DNA from 2 places in the Mesorhizobium sp. M0676 genome. Region 1 is predicted to be linked to the other one. Evidence: riboswitches for the same ligand, from Rfam matches in the RefSeq annotation. Region 1 holds a riboswitch; the other holds the start of a gene.
The links. A riboswitch is a leader RNA that binds a small molecule or an ion and turns the genes downstream of it on or off. The one in region 1 is predicted to bind thiamine pyrophosphate.
Positions count from the first base shown of each region.

Region 2: it holds a riboswitch for thiamine pyrophosphate, as region 1 does, so the genes downstream of both, NKI35_RS13905 (YkoF family thiamine/hydroxymethylpyrimidine-binding protein) here and thiB (thiamine ABC transporter substrate binding subunit) in region 1, are expected to answer to the same signal.

Region 1 is NZ_JAMYPU010000044.1:27,400-32,665, forward strand. Features, by position in the region: gene thiP (thiamine/thiamine pyrophosphate ABC transporter permease) at 1-1,411, opposite strand, end outside; gene thiB (thiamine ABC transporter substrate binding subunit) at 1,632-2,639, opposite strand; TPP riboswitch at 2,683-2,797, opposite strand; gene NKI35_RS29135 (thiamine diphosphokinase) at 2,960-3,619, shown strand; gene NKI35_RS29140 (ABC-F family ATP-binding cassette domain-containing protein) at 3,621-5,266, shown strand, end outside.
Region 2 is NZ_JAMYPU010000010.1:182,459-187,724, forward strand. Features, by position in the region: gene NKI35_RS13885 (LexA family transcriptional regulator) at 1-106, shown strand, start outside; gene NKI35_RS13890 (ABC transporter substrate-binding protein) at 279-1,286, opposite strand; gene NKI35_RS13895 (ABC transporter ATP-binding protein) at 1,283-2,065, opposite strand; gene NKI35_RS13900 (ABC transporter permease) at 2,016-2,903, opposite strand; gene NKI35_RS13905 (YkoF family thiamine/hydroxymethylpyrimidine-binding protein) at 3,159-3,767, opposite strand; TPP riboswitch at 3,758-3,870, opposite strand; gene NKI35_RS13910 (hypothetical protein) at 4,213-4,464, shown strand; gene NKI35_RS13915 (DUF2934 domain-containing protein) at 4,623-4,862, opposite strand; gene NKI35_RS13920 (hypothetical protein) at 4,954-5,169, opposite strand.

The DNA of each region.
Region 1 (5,266 bases):
ACAGCGCCATGGCGAAGGCAAAGCCGGTGGCCAGCGGCCGCCGGAGCGATGGCCAGTCGACCAGAAGCAGCCGGTTCCAGCCCGCAATGCCGAGCTGCGCGCACAGCTTTTCGTGGCGCTCGCTCGCCGCATCATAGGCCGGGCGCATCGCGCGGATGGCAAAGGGCATCGCCATCACCGCATTGACGGTGACGACCATGACCGGCGCGATGGCAAAGACATCGCTGACCGTGCGCAGCAGGAGAAACCAGCCGGCGCCGATGACAATGGGCGGCACGACGAGGACGAAGCCGGCGCCGGTGTCGGTGGCATGTTCGAGCAATGAACGGGCACTGGACCGGCGGCGCAGCGACAGTGCCCGCCGAGCCATGATCAGCGACAGCGACAGCGCCACCGAAAGTAGCGCCGCCGAGAGGGCGAGACCGGCGCTGGTCAGCGTCGCCTGACGCACGGCACTCTCGCCCGCCAGCCGGCCGAGATCGGCGCCGAGGCCGGAGGCAACGGTGGCCGCCATCGGTCCGGCGACGAACAGCAAGGCGAGCACGATCAGGACGGCGTTAAACGCTGTTTCTACTTTGCCGGCCAAGTGATAGCGCCGCGGCGCAACAGGCAAATTGGAGTCGCCGGTCACATTGGCGCCAAGCCGCGTCAGCGCCAGCATGACGGCAAAAGTCAGCGCGATCTGCAGCACCGTCAGCGTCACCGCCCGCGCCGGATCGAAGTCGAAACGCAGTGCCTGATAGATGGCGACTTCCAGCGTCGTCGCCGCCGGCCCGCCGCCGAGGATCAGGACGATGGTGAAGGAGGTGATGCAAAGCATGAAGACAAGCCCCGCGACGCCCGGCAGCGCGGCGCGCAGCACCGGCCACTCGATCAGCCGGAAGGCTGGCCTCGTCCCCATGCCGAGCTGGCTCGCCAGCCGCCATTGATCGGCCGGCACCGTGCCCAGCGCTTCGAGGAACAGCCGGGTGGCCAGCGGCAGGTTGAAGAAGACGTGGGCGACGAGGATGCCCGGCAGCCCATAGATGTCGGGCCAGCTCTGGCCACCGATCGCGGCGAAATAACCGGCGCGGCCATAGAGCGCCAGTATGCCCAGCGCTGCGACAATCGCCGGCAAGGCAAGGGGCACAGTAAACAGCTGCAGGATGAAGCCGCGTCCGAAGAAGCGCGGATGCCGCGACAGCGCGCGGGCGACGAACAGCGCCGGTACGACGGAAAGCAGCATCGAGAGCGCAGCCTGCCAGAGCGTGAAGCGGACAACGCGCAGGAGATAGAGGTCAAAGGCGGACGCGGCGCCGGAAAGGTCGTGCGCGCCTTCGCGGATAAGGCCGGCGAAGGCGCCACCGATCAGCAGCGCGATTGCCGCAAGCGCGACAATGCCGGCCGTGATGCGGGCGTCAGAGCGTTGCACTCTTTACCGGGCGTCGCGTTCCTTCGCGCCCCCCTCTGTCCTGCCGGACATCTCCCCCACAAGGGGGGAGATCAGCTATTTCCGCGCCCCGCTTATTCCTGCAACCTTGGCGACTGGCGAAATCGCCGACGATAGCCAATCTCCCCCCTCGTGGGGGAGATGTCCGGCAGGACAGAGGGGGGCGCCGTAGGGCACTCATCTTTCGATCATACAGCCAAAGCTACTTGCTCATCACCGCCAGCCATTCATCCACCCAGGCCTTGCGATTTGCCGCGAGCTCTTCCGGGCTGAACAGCAAGGTCTTCGCCGGCTTGACCAGCCTATCAAAAGCCGGATTGAGCGGCTTGTCGGTTTTCCCGGCCGGGAACATCCAGTTGGTCTCCGGAATGACATCCTGGAATTTCGGCCCGGTCATGAAGGCCAGGAACTTCGCCGCCAGCGGATTCTTCGCGCCCGTGGTGGTGATGCCGGCGACCTCGATCTGCAGATACTCGCCTTCCTCGAACGAGGCCGCCTGGTAGCGCCCGGTGTTCTCGGCCACCATGTGGTAGGCCGGCGACGTCGTATAGGAAAGCACCATCGGCGCCTCGCCCTTGGTGAACAGGCCGTAGGCCTCGCTCCAGCCCGGCGTCACCGTCAGCACTTTGCCCTTGAGTTTCGCCCAGGCTTCCGGCGCCTTGTCGCCATAGACCGACTTGACCCACAGCAGCAGGCCGAGGCCCGGCGTCGACGTCCTCGGATCCTGGATGACGATCTTGTCGGCGGCATCGCCCTCGACCAGTTCCTTCAGGCTCTTCGGCGGGCTCTTCAGCTTTTCGGTGTCGTAGACGACGGCGAAATAACCATAATCATAGGGCACGAAAGTGTCGTCGCTCCAGCCGCCCGGCACGTTGTTTTCAGCCACCGCGCCATGTGGGACAAACAGGCCGGAAGCCTTGGCTTCCGCAGTGAGGTTGGTGTCGAGACCAAGCACGATATCGGCCTTGGTCGAGGCACCTTCGAGCTCGACGCGGTTGAGCAGCGCGACGCCGTCGGCCACCGAGACGAAGTCGACGCTGCAGCCGCACTCGGCTTCGAATTCCTTCTTCACCTGGGGGCCCGGACCCCAGTCGGCAGTGAAACTCTCATAGGTATAGATCGTGAGTTTTTCCTGCGCGGACGCAGGGCTTGCCAGTAGCGAAACAGCAAGCCCCAGCGCTGGGACAAGACGGGACAAAAACATGCGCATCGGCGCCTCCTTCATTCGTGTTGAAAGGAATTGAGGCGTCGGGCTGTCCGAAGCGTCTAATCCCTCCGCCGGTACAAACCGGATCAGGTTCAGCGGGTTGGCGAGACTGCCTCTCAGCCGGTCCGCGAAGATCGCGTCCGGCACCCCGTTAGAGCGTTTCGACACATAGGCCCGGCCAAGGTGCCACGCAAGCGGAAGTTTGCCCGAGCATGATCCCGGAAAGTGGAATCCGTTTCCGGAAAAAGATCATGCTCCAACAAAGAGTGACGGTGCCGCTCGGCCTTCCGTTTCGTCGGCGGGGCTGGTAAGGGCCAGCGGATATGAGCACATTCACCATCTTGCTTGGCGGCGATCTCGTCCGCACGCCGCGGCTCGACCGCCAGGTCGCGGGCACGCGCGTCATCGCCGCCGACGCCGGCATCGGTCATGCCCGCCTGATCGGCCTGATGCCGGAGCTGTGGGTCGGCGATTTCGATTCCGTGCCGGCGGACCTGCCTGCCGATCTCGCCGCCGTGCCGCGGGAGGTGTTTCCTTCCGAAAAGGACAAGACCGATGGCGAACTGGCGATCGCGGCGGCATTGGAACGCGGCGCCACCAGCCTGGTGCTGGCCGGCGCTTTCGGCGGCAAGCGCGCCGACCACGCCTTCCTCCATCTGGCGCTCAGCCTGCGGCTGGCCGAGGCCGGCACAAAAGTGCTGTTGACCAGCGGAGCGCAGGAAGGCGCCCCTTTGCTGCCCGGCAAGGCCGGCTTCGACTATGCCGACGGAACGCTGTTTTCGGTGCTCGGCTTTTCCGATCTTTCGGGCCTCACGGTGTCCGGCGCGAAGTGGCCGCTCGACCATGTCGAGGTCGTGTTCGGCTCGTCGCTGACCATCTCGAACGAGGTCAAGTCCAACAAGACCGGGGGCCGCCTCGAAATCGAGCTCGGCCATGGCCGCGCGCTGCTGCTCGCCCACCCCTATCCCTTGCCTGAAAGCTGACATGGCCCCGCCCCTTCTCAACCTCGACGGCATAAGACTGACCTTTGGCGGCACGCCGCTGCTCGATGGCGCCGAACTGACGGCGTCCGCCGGTGACAAGATCGCGCTCGTCGGCCGCAACGGCTCCGGCAAGTCGACGCTCCTGAAGATTGCCGCCGGTCTGATCGAGCCGCAAGACGGCGAGGTCTTCCGCCAGCCTTCGGCAACGGTGCGCTATCTCCCGCAAATGCCCGACATGGACGGCTTTGCCAATGTGCGTGCCTATGTCGAGGCCGGGCTTGGGCCTGCCGACGATCCCTACCGCGCCACATATCTGATGGAGCATCTCGGCCTCGCCGGCACGGAGAACCCCAACGATCTCTCCGGTGGCGAGGCGCGCCGCGCAGCACTTGCCCGCGTCATGGCGCCCGAACCCGATATTCTGCTGCTTGACGAGCCGACGAACCATCTCGATTTGTCGGTCATCGAATGGCTGGAAGAAGAGCTTGTCCGGACATCTTCGGCGCTGATCGTCATCTCGCACGACCGTCGCTTCCTCGAACGCGTCTCGCGCGCCACTGTCTGGCTCGACCGTGGCCAGACCCGCCGCCTCGACAAGGGCTTTGGCCATTTCGAGGAATGGCGCGACCTTGTGCTGGAAGAGGAAGAGCGCGAACAGCACAAGCTGGGCCGCCAGATCGTGCGCGAGGAGCATTGGCTGCGCTATGGCGTGACGGCTCGCCGCAAACGCAACATGCGCCGCCTGGGCGAACTGCAGACCATGCGCCAGCGTTTTCGCGGCCATCGCGGCGCCGAGGGCTCGGCCACCATGGTGGCCAGCGACGCCGCCGAATCCGGCAAGCTGGTGATCGAGACCAAGAACATCGAAAAGAGCTTTGGCGACCTCACCGTGGTCAAAGGCTTCTCGACCCGCATTCAGCGCGGCGATCGCATCGGCCTTGTCGGGCCGAACGGCGCCGGCAAGACGACGCTGTTGAAGATGCTCACCGGCGAGATGAAGCCCGACGCCGGCTCGGTGCGGCTCGGCACCAATCTGGAAATCGCCACGCTCGACCAGAAGCGCGAGGCGGTCGATCCGGCCGAGACCCTGGCGCAGTATCTCACGGACGGGCGCGGCGAAAACCTCGTCATCAATGGCGAGCAGCGCCATGTCGTGTCCTACATGAAGGATTTCCTGTTCAAGCCGGAACAGGCGCGCACCCCGGTGCGCGAGCTGTCCGGCGGCGAACGGGCGCGGCTGCTCCTGGCGCGTGTTCTGGCGCGGCCGGCCAACCTTCTGGTGCTCGACGAGCCGACCAACGATCTCGACATGGAGACGCTGGAACTGTTGCAGGAACTTGTCGCCGGCTTTGCCGGCACGGTCATCCTGGTCAGCCACGACCGCGACTTCCTCGACCGCACCGTCACCAGCATCATCGCCCCGGACGGAGGCGGCCGCTGGATCGAATATGCCGGTGGCTATTCCGACATGCTGGCGCAGCGCGGCGGCACCCGGCTCGACGACCGCAAGGCGCGCGCCAAGGCCGAAGCTAGCGATGCGCCGGCGCCGGGCAAGAGCGAGCCGGTAGCGCCAAAAGGGCCGTCGAAGAAACTGTCGTTCAAGCAGAAATTCGCCCTGGAATCGCTGCCCAAGAAGATCGAGGCGGT
Region 2 (5,266 bases), on a different contig from region 1:
GAACCCGCCCTTCCAGCCGGCCTCCTACATGGACATCCCGCCGCCGGCGCTGGAAGGCGCCATCACCATCATCGGCCGGGTGAAGCGCTCGATGATCGATATGTGAGGGAGAAGGCGGTGAGGCGCAATCTCCCCCCTCGAAGGGGAGATGGCCGGCAGGCCAGAGGGGGTCGCCGCGCGTAAGGCGCTGACGTCCTCTGTCCGCGATAGGAAGTCGCGTCAGGACGTACCGACCCCCTCTGTCGCCTTCGGCGACATCTCCCCCTCGAGGGGGGAGATTACGCGCCCAAAAACTCGTTCGTAAAATACCCCCCGAAATCCGGCTTCTCCTTCAGAACCTTGCCATCGCCATCGAGCAATATGCCGGCCCTGAAGAGGTAGGTTCCGATCGCCTCGATCTTGGCCCTGGCGATGGTGCCGATGACGCCGTCCTGGCTGCGCAAGAAGTGTCCGTCGACCAGCATTTTCAGCGAAGCGTGGATCAGCGCCGGGTCGGTCAGCGCATCCCTGTTGGAAGCGATCAGCAGATCGCCGGCTTCCTGCGGGTGATCGCAGGCAAATTGGTAGCCGCGCCGCGTTGCCTCGACGAAGGCCGATGCGGCCTTCGGGTTTGCCTGGAGATATGCATTGCTGGAGGCGATCAAGGTGGTGTGCTCGTCGGGCACGCCGTAGTCGGCGTAGCGGAAGCCGCGCTGCCTGACGCCTTTCAACTCGGCAGCGACGCCTTCCCAGGTCGAGACCTCCAGCGTGAAGTCGACCGAGCCGTTGGCCAGCGCCTCATAGGCCGAGGTGCCTAATGTCACCGTCTCGAAAACGCCCTTGCCGCCATCGTGGCGGATGATGGTCGAGATCAGCGTGTTTTCCCAGGCGCTGCCGAAGCCGCCATAGGTCAGACCGTCGAGATTCCTGGGACTCTTGATCTCGCCGCGATCCGCGTTGAAGACCAACCGGCCGGTCTCCTGCTGGACCACGGCGTAGACCGCCTTGAGATCGGCGCCGGCAGCCCGCTGGGTGAACAGGCCGACGCCGGCAATGCCGAAATCGGCGATGCGGTTGGCGACCAGCGTGCCGGCGCCAGTATCGCCATAGGGCAGGATCTCAACATCGAGCCCGGCCTCGTGGTAGAACCCTTTGTCGCGGGCAACGAACAGGCCGACATGGTTGGTGTTGACCGTCCAGTCGAGCGCGACGGTGATTTTTTGCGTAGCCGCATGAGCGCGAGAGGCAAGCGGCAGTCCGGCAGCCAGCGTCAGCAGCAAAGCCTGCCGGCGTGTGAATTCGGTCATGAAAAACTCCTTTGAGCGGTCTGCGGGAACGAGGGCCGGTCAGTCCCGGGATTGAGCAGCGTGTCGAGGATGTCGGCTTCGAGCGCGGCGGCCTGGCGCGCGGCATCGCTGCCGGTGGTGCGCGGGCGCGGCAGCGGCACGGCAATCTCGCCGATGATGCGGGCCGGCCGCGCCGACATCAGATAGATGCGATCGGAGAGGTAGACGGCTTCGCGCACGTCATGGGTGATCAGCAGCGCCGTCCAGCGTTGGCGCTGCCACATGCCTTCCAGCCAGCGCTGCATACCCGCGCGGGTCAGTGCATCCAGCGCGCCAAAGGGCTCGTCGAGCAGCAGCATGTCGCGCTGCTGCACCACGGTGCGCAAAAGGGCGGCGCGCTGGCGCATGCCGCCGGAAAGCTCCGCCGGCCAGGCGCGCTCGAAGCCGGCAAGGCCGAACTCGGCAAACAACGGCGCGACGCGTTCGCGCGCCGCCTTGCGGCCAAGACCCTGCACTTCCAGCCCCAGCGTCACATTGTCGATGACGCGCCGCCACGGCATCAGCGAGTCGCGCTGCGGCATGAAGGCGAAGGGGTTGCCCTGCATTGGCGCGCCGTCGAAGCGCATGTCGCCCTCACCTTTCAGCGCGCCGGTCAGCAGCTGGAACAGCGTCGACTTGCCGGCGCCGGAAGGGCCGAGGATGGAAACGAACTCGCCGGCCGCGACATGAAGCGAAATTCCGGCGAGCACCTCAAGCGCGCCGAAGTTCTTCCTGATGTCCCGGAGTTCGAGCCGCGTCATTGACGGTTCTCTTCTGCAGCTTCAACCTTGACGTCGCGGTCTCGCTCCCCGCATTTTCCCAAGGCATGGCGAGACGCTGGACGAGCACCGCAATGGCGAACAAGACAAGCGTGAGCGCGGCGCTGACGGCGACTGCGGCGAGCACCAGATCGGGCCGAAAGTTGTTCTTGGCATTGAGCATGTAGATGCCCAGCCCCTTCGCCGCCCCCGCATATTCGGCGAAGATAGCGCCGACCACGGCGTAGGTGATGGAGATGCGCAGCCCAGCGAAGAAATAGGGCAGCGCCGAAGGCAGGCGCGCCAGCCAGAAGATACGCCAGCGCCCTGCCCCCATGGCGGCGAGCATCTGCGAAATCTCCTTGCTGGTCGCAGCAAAACCTTCGACCAGCGCGACCATCATCGGGAAGAAGGTGACGAGCGCCACAAGCAGGATTTTTGGCATCAGCCCGAAGCCGAACCACAGCACGATGAGCGGCGCGATCGCGACCAGCGGCAAGGTCTGGCTGACGATCAGCAGCGGAAACAGCGCGCGGCGCAGCGGGGCCAAGAAATCGACCAGCGCCGAAAACACGAAGGCAGCGACCAACGAGCAGGCGAAGCCGGCTGATGTGGCGCGGATGGTGGGCAGCGTGTTGTCGGCCAGGGCGGCGCGATGCTCCCAGGCCTGCTGCAGCACGCGCGACGGCGCCGGCAGCACGGTGGGGGCGACACCGCCGTAGCGGGCGTAGAGCTCCCAGGCTGCGAGGAGCAGGGCGAAAGCGAAGGCGGCGGGGATGGTCTTGGCGATGCCGGCGGCTAATCTCCCCCCTCGAGGGGGAGATGTCGCCGAAGGCGACAGAGGGGGTCGTCTCGCATGGAGCGCCCACGCCTTGCCGATGCGAAAAGGACGTCGGCGCTCCACGCGCTGGGACCCCCTCTGGCCTGCCGGCCATCTCCTGCTCGAGGGGGGAGATTCGTGGGCATCGCGGTCTTCGCCAATCGCCAATGGCTCCCCTCCTCTTTGTGCTGAGGGGTCAGAGGCATCTCCTCCACGCAATGGGTCAGATAAACCAGCCACGGCAATATCCTCAAGGAACGACGCTTGAGCCGCGGCTCAGACGGCGCTCGGGCTGTTCGCCGAGATCGTGATGTCGAGGGTGACGTGGCCGGCGCCGGGGCCGAAGCGGCAGAAGGCCTCGTTGAGCGTGGCAAACACCGCACCGGCATCGCCACGCAATTTGGTGCAGAAGTTCTTTGAGCGCTCAAAGACGCCGGACTGTTTCAGGAAATCGATGCAGCCGTAGATCTCGTCCATATGGTCGCCCGTGCCCATAACGTAGAGCGAGAACTGCGCCGCCACCGGCTGGCCGGTCGACGGCGTGGCCTGGACAGCGCGGATCGCGGCGATCTTGCGCTCGTCCAGCGGAATGGCGGGGCCGCCGGTCTCGTCGGAGCGGCAGATCGGATCGTCGGGCTCGCCCGGACAGCCGCGCGAGACCGCCGCCGAAAGCACGCAGTGCTTGCCGCTTTTGGCCGCCGCGACGAACAGGTCGCGCATGGCGGGAAACAGCACCTCGGGCGGCCCGACCATAAGGGTCGAGATGTCATCGGTTTCGATCCGCAGCCGGTCGCGCCAGGGATCGAGCGCGCCGAGCGCGCCGAGGATGACGCCGACGAAATCGTCGGTCATGGGATAAAGGGAAATCTGTGCGCCTGAAAACATCGCCCGCCTCGCTCCGCTGGTATTATCCAGATCAGCTTTAGGGTCCGAAGGCTTGCCGCCCTCATCTCAGCCCCGACGATACGGAGCACCCCTGTGGATGGGCGGGTTAAAGCATTGTTCGCGGCATTGGGGAAGCCGTTTGTTGAGGCACTGCGGGAAAGTGTTTTGGGCCAGACGTGCCGGGCGCCCGGGCGTTAACAGACGACTCGTCAGTTCGTTGCGTTATCGTCCCAACTGTACGAAATTGGCTTGACGCTCATTCGTACATAAAGTACGATATCTCTTTTCGCAGAGAGGAATGTCCTTGAGCACAGCGAACCATGTTGCCTTCGCCGATCTCTCTCGTCCTTTGCCGTCATCTCCGTCGTTGCCGCCGCCTTTATTGCCGCCCCCTTTGTTGCCCTTGTCATTCGATCAGTGCCAACGCCTCGCCGGGGCCTGGCGAATGGCCAGCCAGGACATCGCCGACGACATCCGCTTCATCCGCCAATATCTGAAAGTCGTTGCCGAGAAGGACGAGAGGCTGTCGACCGGCACCCTTGTTCACAGCCGCGCCTATGTAGAGGCCTGCGCCGGCTGGCTGCCACAGACCGTGACGCGCTATCTGCGCCACCTGCGCCAGATCACCGAATGCGAACTGGCCATGACAGCTGCCGGCATTCGCTTTGCGCTGTCGAGTTATGCCTGGGAGGCATGAGGGCGCCTGTCGCCAAACACAAGGAATTGCGCTGCCCGTCGCAGGCGCAATTCGTCAGGTTGAGAGGCTCGGGCGCGCCTGAACGGCGGGCGCCAAGGATGGCCCGGCCAGCGAATTCCGGCCTTGCTTTATTTCGACTGACTTATTTCGACTTGGCCTTATTTCGATTTGGCTTTGCCGGACTTTGCGGCGGCAGGCTTCGCTGCCTTTGGCTTGGCGGCTGCCTTGGCGGGCTTGGCGTCAGCTTTCTTCGCCGCCTTTTTGGGCTTGGCGACCGCGCCGTCGACTTCAGCCGTGGCCTGCTCCCAGTGTTCCTGATGCGCGCCTTCAGGCCGGCCGGCCTTTTCCCAGATCTCGTGCGCGCGCTGGCGAATGCGGTCCTGTTTGTCGTCCGTCACTTAAGCCTCCGTGGTTGGGTCCGGTCGGTTGGTCCAGATTCCACGAAACATTAGCCGAAAATTCGGCCGGCGTCTTGAGTGACGAGACATCTCAGCGCGGGTCGGAAATCACCGCAACGCCGAGCAGCGCCGCTTTCTTGACGATCAGCCCCGCGAGGTCGGCATCCGAACGATCGGTGCCGGTGCGCTCCCGCAGGAGCGCGATCGCTTCCTTCATCGATAACAGCGCCGTGTTGCGCTCGGCCAGCAACTTGTCGCAACACGCCGCAACATTGGCGGAGTTCGGGGTCTCGACATGCGGCAACATGGCAATTCTCCTTTCATCATGTTCATCATTCGGCCCTGCCGCCCTTTTAGGAAGAACGACAGGGCCGTATCACCGATGAATGGTTAGGTTGTCGAGC